2 linked regions of the Saccharothrix violaceirubra genome follow. The protein of the gene in region 2 interacts with the protein of the main gene of each other region in a pairwise test. Links are inferred from orthologs where the notes say so. Each region holds a gene or a part of one and is shown on either strand. Other genes may lie near its edges.

Region 1 (5,142 bases), 1.4 Mb from region 2 along the record:
GCTGGATGGTGAACCGGGCGCCTTCGAGGCCCTCGGTCTCCAGCGTGCCGCCGACCTTGCCGGTGCGGGCACGGGGTGCGCCCGGTCCTTCGCCGCGTACCCAGCCCGCGGACTGCGGCGGGCCCCACGTGCTCATCGGTTCGGGTACGGGTGTCTGCATGGGCACCGGGCCCGACGGGTGCTGCACGGGAACGGGGCGGCTCGGCGGTCCGGGCTGATAGGCGCCCGACGGGGTGCCGCGGACCGTGCCGGGTGCGTACGAGCCCGACGGCGTGCCGCGCACGCCCGACGGTCCCGCGTAGTTGCCCCACGCCACGCTGTTGGCCAACGCCTTGCGGATGCCGTTGGGGTCGCATTCCACGCCGACGAGCAGGGGGAGTCCGCTGCCCGAGAGCGTGATCAGTCTGGTGGCGGCCTCGCGCGGGTCCATGCCGAGCCGTGCGGCGACTTCGTGAACGGCAGCACGACCCATCTCGGCGATCATGGCCAGGAGACGGGCATCCACGGGGTCCGGCGCTACCACGCCTGGAACGCTACCCGTCCTGGCCGGTCGACGCGCCACTGCCCCGCGGCGCGGCGTGCCGCGATTCGATCACGCCCGCCGATCGCGTGATCCGACACGGTGATCCGTTCCGTGCCCGCACACGACACGCGACCTGGGTGCGTGACGTCGCGGGAGACGCGACACAAAGTGCGTGATGTCTCAGGCGATGCGATACGAGCGCGTGACGTCTTGGGTGATGTGACACGGGTAGGTGACGCGGACCGGCGTACCGAGGCGGTACGTGGCGCGTGCGTGTGCACAGCGATGTGCGGCGGACGGTTTGGTGCGTGGTGGCGTGTCGATAACCGTGTTTCAGCGCATGCAGGTGTGCGCGACGCGGACTCGCGCGCAAGGTCGTGTGCGGCAAGCGAACGCGCGTCCTGGATGCGGACCGGCGCGCCGTGACACCGGGCGTGCCGCCAGAGGCGGTCGGGTGCGATGGATTAGGCTCGTCCCCTTCTCGCCCGCGCGCTTCGACCCGGGTCAACTGCGAGCTTCAGGGGGTAGGGTGGCCGACTCGTTTGTGCACCTCCACGTGCACACCGAGTACTCGATGCTCGACGGTGCGGCGAAGCTGAAGGACATGTTCGCCGAGTGTGAGCGGCTGGGAATGCCGGCCGCCGCGATCACCGACCACGGCAACATGTACGGCGCCTACGACTTCTACCGGCAGGCGACCGCCGCCGGGATCAAGCCGGTGATCGGCATCGAGGCATACATGGCGCCCGACTCGCGGTTCAACAAGAAGCGCGTGCTGTGGGGAGACCCCGGACAGAAGTCCGACGACGTGTCCGCGTCCGGTGCCTACACCCACCAGACGATCTGGGCCCGGACCGCCGAGGGCCTACACAACCTCATGAAGGTCGCCAGCCGCGCCTCGACCGAAGGTCAGCTGGGCAAGTGGGCCCGCATGGACGCCGAGTTGATCGCCGAGCACTCGGCCGGTCTGATGGCGACCACCGGCTGCCCGTCCGGCGAGGTTCAGACCCGCCTGCGGCTCGGGCACGAGAAGGAGGCCCTGGAAGCCGCCGCCAAGTGGCGTGACATCTACGGTGCCGACAACTTCTTCGTCGAGTTGATGGATCACGGCATCGAGATCGAGAGCCGGGTCCGCGGCGGGCTGCTGGAGATCGCGAAGAAGCTCCGGATCCCGTTCGTCGTCACCAACGACAGCCACTACACGTTCAAGGAGGACCGCGACGCGCACGACGCGTTGCTGTGCGTGCAGACCGGCAAGACGCTCCAGGACCCGAGCCGGTTCAAGTTCGACGGCCAGGGCTACTACCTGAAGTCGCCGGACGAGATGCGCGCCGTCGACTCGTCGGACGCGTGGCAGGAGGGCTGCCGCAACACGCTGCTGGTGGCCGAGAAGGTCGACACGACCGGCATGTTCGGGTTTCAGAACCTGATGCCGCGCTACCCTGTCCCCGAGGGCATGGCCGAGGCGGACTACTTCCGCGAGGAGGTCTGGGCCGGCATGCGCCGCCGGTTCCCGGAGGGTGTCGACGAGATCCACACCAGGCAGGTGGAGTTCGAGATCGGCGTCATCCTCCAGATGGGCTTCCCCTCGTACTTCCTGGTCGTCGCCGACTTCATCAACTGGGCCAAGGAGAACGGCATCCGCGTCGGCCCCGGTCGAGGGTCCGCGGCGGGCGCGCTGATCGCGTACGCGATGGGCATCACCGACCTCGACCCGCTGGCCCACGGCCTGATCTTCGAGCGGTTCCTCAACCCCGACCGCGTCAGCCCGCCCGACATCGACATCGACTTCGACGAGCGCCGGCGCGGCGACGTGATCCGCTACGTCACCGACAAGTGGGGCGCCGACAAGGTCGCCCAGGTCATCACGTTCGGCACGATCAAGGCGAAGGCCGCGATCAAGGACTCGGCCCGCGTGCTGTACGGCCAGCCCGGCTACGCGGTGGCCGACCGGATCTCCAAGGCGATGCCGCCCGCCGTCATGGGCAAGGACATCCCGCTGGCGGGCGTGTTCGACCCGCAGCACAAGCGGTACACCGAAGCCGCCGAGGTGCGCGCCCTGTACGAGACCGACCCGCAGGTCAAGGAGATCATCGACACCGGGCGCGGCCTGGAGGGCCTGATCCGCAACGCGGGCGTGCACGCGTGCGCGGTCATCATGTCCGCCGAACCGCTGATGGACCACATCCCGGTGTGGAGGCGTCCGCAGGACGGGTCGATCATCACGCAGTTCGACTACCCGACGTGCGAGACGTTGGGCCTGCTCAAGATGGACTTCCTCGGTCTGTCGAACCTCACCACGATCGACGACGCGCTCAAGAACATCGCCCTGAACGGCAAGGGCGACGTCGACATCACCACTGTCACGCTGGATGACAAGAAGGCGTACGACCTGCTCGGTCGCGGTGACACGCTGGGCGTGTTCCAGCTCGACGGCAGCGCGCTGCGCGACCTGCTGCGGCTGATGCGCCCGGACAACTTCGAGGACGTCTCCGCCGTCATCGCCCTGTACCGACCCGGTCCCATGGGTGCGAACTCGCACACGAACTACGCGCTGCGCAAGAACCGGCAGCAGGAGATCGTGCCGATCCACAAGGAACTCGAAGAGCCGCTGGCGGACATCCTTGACACCACCTACGGCCTGATCGTGTACCAGGAGCAGGTCATGGCCATCGCACGGAAGGTCGCGGGCTATTCGCTGGCCCAAGCGGACTTGTTGCGTCGTGCCATGGGCAAGAAGAAGAAGGAGATCCTGGACAAGGAGTTCGTCGGCTTCGAGAAGGGCATGCTCGACAGCGGCTACTCGCCCGAGGCCATCAAGACCCTGTGGGACATCCTGGTCCCGTTCGCCGACTACGCGTTCAACAAGGCGCACTCCGCCGCGTACGGCCTGATCGCGTACTGGACCGCGTACCTCAAGGCGAACTACCCCGGCGAGTACATGGCCGCGCTGCTCACCACGAACTCGGACAACAAGGACAAGTCGGCGATCTACCTCGCCGAGTGCCGGCGCATGGGCGTGACCGTGCTGCCGCCGGACGTCAACGAGTCGCAGCGCGAGTTCGTCGCGGTCGGCGACGACATCCGGTTCGGACTCGGCGCGATCCGCAACGTCGGCGCGAACGTGGTCGACGCGATCATCAAGGCACGCAAGGAGAAGGGCCGGTTCGCGGACTTCTCCGACTTCCTGCGCAAGGTCGATGCCACGGTCTGCAACAAGAAGGTCGTGGAATCGCTGATCAAGGCGGGTGCGTTCGACTCGCTCGGCCACCCGCGCAAGGGCCTGCACATGGTGCACGTCGAGGCGGTCGACGCGGTCATGCTCACCAAGAAGGAGGAGGCGCGCGGCCAGTTCGACCTGTTCGGCGACGGCGGTGGCGACGACGGCGTCGGCAGTGTGTTCGACGTGAAGATCCCGCAGGAGTACTGGGAGCCCAAGCACCAGTTGACCCTGGAACGGGAGATGCTCGGCCTGTACGTGTCGGGACACCCGCTCAACGGCGTCGAACAGGTGCTGGAGTCCTATTCGGACGCTTCCATCGCGCGCATCCTCGAAGGCGACGTGCCCGACGGCACCCAGGTCACGCTCGGCGGCATCCTCGCGTCGGTGACCCGGCGGGTGAACAAGAACGGCGAGTCGTGGGCGTCCGCTCAGTTGGAGGACCTCGCCGGTGGCATCGAGGTGCTGTTCTTCCCGAAGAGTTACATCGTGCACGGCATTTCGGTGGTGGAGGACGCCATCGTGCTCGTCAAGGCCCGCGTGGCCAAGCGCGAGGACCGGGTCTCGCTGATCGCCAACGACCTGGTCGTGCCGGATCTGTCCGAACTGGGTGCCCAGGCGTTGCGGCTCAAGGTGAACGCCGCGCGGTGCGACAAGAAGCTCGTGGCCTCGTTGAAGGAGGTCCTGGTCGCGCACCCCGGCACCACGGAGGTCCACCTCAACCTGGTGATCAACGCCGGGCGCAACACGATGCTCAAGCTGGACGACGCGTTGCGGGTCAGTCCGACCCCGTCGCTCATGGGTGACCTCAAGGCGCTCCTGGGACCGGGGTGCTTGGGCTGAACGGGTGACATTTCCACCCCGGGGGGACGAGAGCGCCACTCGGTTCGTTGAGTGAACAGGGTTAACTGAGCAACGGTCGACCCGGACGAACCGAGGAGGGGTTTCCGCATGGGGGAGACGATCGCCGGTCTGGAACGGTTGGGACTGGAGTATTTCCAGGATCCGCACGCGTTCCACGCCCGGCTGCGGGAGCACGAACCGGCCACCGAGGTGGTGCTCCCGCGTGGCCTGAAGGTCTGGCTGGTCACGCGCTACGACGAAGCACGCATGGCGTTGGGGGACGCACGGTTCAGCAAGGACCACCGGCAGTTCCCCGACATGGTGACGCGCAACCACGTCGGAGAGGCCGGACCGGCGTTGTTCGACCAGAGCCTCGCCGCGCACATGCTCAACATGGACGCCCCCGACCACACCCGGCTGCGGCGGCTGGTCACCAAGGCGTTCACCGCACGCCGGGTCGAGCAGTTGCGTCCCCGCGTGGCCCAGATCGCCGACGAACTGCTCGACGGGGTCGCCGACGGGGCCACCGTGGACCTGATCGACGCGTTCGCGTTCC
Region 2 (3,898 bases):
TCGAGGACGTCCGCACGTGGTTGACCCGCCGCCTCTACGAGGACCACCCGGCGCTGCGCAACACCGAGCTGTACGGCAGCTACGCGGCCGAACTCCTCGTCGAACAACGCCTGGTCCTGCCGATCCTCGACGGCTTCGACCAGGTGGCCCGCCACCCCGGCGCGCTGGAGCGGATCAACCGCGCGTTCCCCCCGTCCACGCCGCTGGTCCTGACGTCCCGGACGGACGGGTTCGCGGGCTGCCACGTGCCCGGCGCGGGCGTGGTCGAACTCCACCCGCTCGACCACGAGGAGATCGCGGGCTACCTGCGCGCCCACGCCGACCCGGTGATCGCCGCCCGCTGGGAGCCGATCTTCCTGCACCTGCGCGCCGAGCCGGACGACCGGCTCGCCGACGCCCTGTCCACGCCGCTGGCGGTGTGGCTCGCGGGCACCGTCTACGCGGACGGCGAGCCGAGCGAACTGCTCGACCGCGCCCGGTTCCCCGACCGCGCGTCCGTCGAGGACCACCTGGTGGACATGCTGGTCACGACCGCGTTCGGCGACCGGGCCGTGGCCCACCACGCCCGGGCCAGCCAGGTGTGGTCCCGTGCGGACGCGCACCGCTGGCTCACGTTCCTGGCCCGCGAACTCCACGGCCGGGGCGTCCGCGAGCTGGCCTGGTGGGAGCTGCGCCGGTCGGTGGGCCGGCAGTGGCTGGCCGTCCTGGGCGCGCTGGTCCTGGGCACGATCGGCGGTTTCGGCGTGGCGTGGCTCATGGCGTACGCGAGCACGCCGAAGCTCGCGCCGATCACGGGACTGGCGGCCGGGATCGCGGTCGCGGTCGCCGCGCTGCGCGCCTCCGGACGTCGGTCGCCGAAGCCGAAACCGGGGATCTGGCGCAGCCTGGTGGTGGTCAGCGGCGTACTCGGGTTGGCCGTCGGCCTGGTGTTCGGCGCGCTGTACGGCCCGTCGGCGGGCCTCGTCGTGGGCCTGGGCCTGGCCGTGGCCAGCGCGCTGCGGTTCGCGTTGGCCGACAACGCCGAGCTGACCCACCCGTCGAGTCCGAAGTGGACGATGGCGCGCGACCGGATCGCGGTGCTGACCGGTTCGCTGGTCCTGTCGGTCACGTTCGGCACGGCCGGCGGGCTGGTGTTCGGCGCGCACCAGTCGGGCATGGTCGGTCTCGGCCTGGCGTGCGGGTTGCTGCTCGGGTTCGCGTTGTCCGTGCTGCACCTGCGGTGGTGGTGGTTCACGGTGGCACGCGTGTGGCTGGCGTTGCGCCGCAAGGTGCCGTGGGAGCTGATGGTGTTCCTCGACGACGCCCGCAAGCTGGGCGTGCTGCGCCAGTCCGGCGCGTGCTACCAGTTCCGCCACGCCCTGGTGCAGGACCGGCTGGCCGGGCCGAGGACGTCAGCCGGACAGCCCGCGTAGCCGCCGGATCGCCTCGTCGAGCACCTCGTCGCGCTTGCAGAACGCGAACCTGACCAGGTGCTTCCACTGCTCGGGGTGGTCGGTGAACACCTGCACGGGCACGGCCGCGACGCCCGCCCGTTCGGGCAGGGCACGGCAGAAGTCCGCGCCGTCGGTGAAGCCGAGCGGGCGCACGTCGGCCGTGATGAAGTACGTGCCCTCGCTGGAGCGCACCTCGAACCCGGCGGCGCGCAGCCCGTCCGCGAGCCTGGACCGCTTGTCCTGCAACGAGATCCGCAGCTTCTCGACCCACTCCAGCTCCGTGCGCAACGCGTGCGCCACGGCCGGCTGGAACGGCGCTCCGCCCACGAACGTGAGGAACTGCTTGGCCGCGCGCACCGCGCCGAGCAGCTCGGCCGGCGCGCACGCCCAGCCGATCTTCCAGCCGGTGACGTTGAACGTCTTGCCCGCGCTGGAGATCGTCACGGTCCGCTCGCGCATGCCGGGCAACGCGGCCAGCGGGACGTGCGACGCGTCGTCGAACACCAGGTGCTCGTACACCTCGTCGGTGATCACCACGAGGTCGTGCTCGACGGCCAGCCGCGCGATCGCGTCGAGTTCGCTTCGCGTGAACACGGTGCCGGTCGGGTTGTGCGGCGTGTTGACCAGCAACGCCCGCGTGCGGGGTCCGATCGCGGCCGTCAACGCGGCCACATCGAGCCCGAGCCGCCCCGACGCGTCCTCGACGAGACCGACCGTGCGCCGCGTCGCACCGGCCAACGCGACCGACGCCGCGTACGAGTCGTAGTACGGCTCGATCAGCACGACCTCGTCGCCGGGCTCGACCAGGCCGAGCAGCGACGCCGCGATCGCCTCGGTCGCACCTACCGTGACCAGCACTTCCGTGTCCGGGTCGTACTCCGTGCCGTACCGCGAGCGGTGCTCGGCGATCGCCTGGCGCAGCTCGGGGACGCCGGGACCGGGCGGGTACTGGTTGACGCCCGAGTCGATCGCCGTCTTGGCCGCGTCGAGCATGGAGACCGGGCCGTCGGTGTCCGGGAAGCCCTGGCCGAGGTTCACGGCACCGTGCCGGGTCGCGAGCGCGGTCATCTCCGCGAAGATCGTCGACGAGAACGGCCGCAACCTGGTGACTAGCGCTGGTACCCGCACAAGCCCAGATCTTCACGGACAATGACCCCGTGGAGCAACTGACGGCCGCCGACCAGCTCAAGCGTCGGGATCTGCGCAGGATGAAGCTGGTCGCGACCGGGTTCTTCCTCGCCGCGTCCGCGATCTTCCTCGGGGCGCTGCTGTTCGAGGAGGGCGGACCGGCCTGGGTCGGGTACGTGCGGGCCGCCGCCGAGGCGGGCATGGTCGGCGCGCTGGCCGACTGGTTCGCGGTGACGGCGCTGTTCCGCCGGCCGTTGGGCCTGCCGATCCCGCACACGGCGATCATCCCGACCCGCAAGAAGGCGTTCGGCGACGCGCTCGGGTCGTTCGTGGGCACGAACTTCCTGTCCGAGGCCGTGGTGCGGGACAAGCTGCGGCGGGTGGGCATCGCCCGGCGGGTGGGCGAGTGGCTGTCCGACGAGGCGCACGCCGAGCGCGTCACGGCCGAGCTGTCGAACGTGATCAAGGGCGCGGTGACCGTGCTGCGTGACGACGACGTGCAGGCCGTGGTCGAGCACGCGGTCGTGCGGCGGCTGACCGAGCAGCAGTGGGGCCCGCCGCTGGGCCGCCTGCTGGGGCAGGTGCTGACCGACGGCGCGCACCACAAGCTCGTGGACCTGATGTGCGACCGCGCCTACGACTGGGTGCGGGACAACCACGACAAGGTCATGAACGTGGTGTCCGACCGCGCGCCGACGTGGTCGCCCCGGTTCGTGGACTCCATGCTGGGCGACAAGGTCTACGCCGAGCTGCTGAACTTCGCGTGGGCGGTCAAGACGGACGTGAACCACCCGATGCGGCAGGCCTTGGACCAGTTCCTGGTGGAGTTCTCCGGCGACCTCCAGACCGACCCGGCCACGATGGCGCGCGCCGACCAGGTCAAGCAGCAGGTCGTCGACCACCCGGCCGTGCGGCAGGTGATCGGTTCGGCGTGGGGCACGGCCAAGGGCATGCTGCTGACGGCCGCCGAGGACCCGTCGTCCGAACTGCGGAAACGGGTCCGCGACGGCCTGCTGTCGTTCGGCGCGCGGCTCGGGTCGGACGAGGCGATGCGCACCAAGGTGGACGGGTGGCTGGAGGGTGCCGCCGCGCACGTCGTGACGAACTACCGCGACGAGATCACCACGCTGATCACGGACACGGTCGAGCGCTGGGACGCCGAGGAGACGTCCCGCAAGATCGAGTTGCAGGTCGGGCGCGATCTCCAGTTCATCCGGATCAACGGCACCGTGGTCGGCGCGCTCGCCGGACTCGTGATCTACACCCTCGGGCAGCTCGTCGTGTGACGCCCGCGCTCAGGTCACGCTGAGCGCACGGCGTTCCCGCCAGTTGCGGGC

Evidence for each region. Proteins that work in one complex are often made in the same cells at the same time.
Region 1: the proteins of F4559_RS00365 (region 2) and dnaE interact in binary tests that used the Escherichia coli proteins (3 or more experiments, as listed by UniProt). The link is inferred for Saccharothrix violaceirubra from one-to-one orthologs.

Annotation. Positions count from the first base shown.
Region 1 is NZ_JACHJS010000001.1:1,448,999-1,454,140, forward strand. What follows is about bases 721-4,786. They hold dnaE (DNA polymerase III subunit alpha), read left to right. Parts: upstream 721-1,052; coding sequence 1,053-4,586; downstream 4,587-4,786. Other genes in these bases: F4559_RS07355 (cytochrome P450 family protein), read left to right, coding at 4,695-4,786. In the rest of the region: F4559_RS07345 (Lrp/AsnC family transcriptional regulator), read right to left, coding at 1-523; more of F4559_RS07355, read left to right, coding at 4,787-5,142. UniProt on the Escherichia coli protein: DNA polymerase III is a complex, multichain enzyme responsible for most of the replicative synthesis in bacteria. This DNA polymerase also exhibits 3' to 5' exonuclease activity. The alpha chain is the DNA polymerase catalytic subunit.
Region 2 is NZ_JACHJS010000001.1:69,395-73,292, reverse strand. The notes cover bases 477-3,298. They hold F4559_RS00365 (pyridoxal phosphate-dependent aminotransferase), read right to left. Parts: upstream 2,562-3,298; coding sequence 1,392-2,561; downstream 477-1,391. Other genes in these bases: F4559_RS00360 (DUF445 domain-containing protein), read left to right, coding at 2,591-3,298; F4559_RS00370 (NACHT domain-containing protein), read left to right, coding at 477-1,412. In the rest of the region: more of F4559_RS00370, read left to right, coding at 1-476; more of F4559_RS00360, read left to right, coding at 3,299-3,847; F4559_RS00355 (CGNR zinc finger domain-containing protein), read right to left, coding at 3,857-3,898. UniProt on the Escherichia coli protein: Shows aminotransferase activity with methionine and histidine as substrates, and to a lesser extent also with phenylalanine.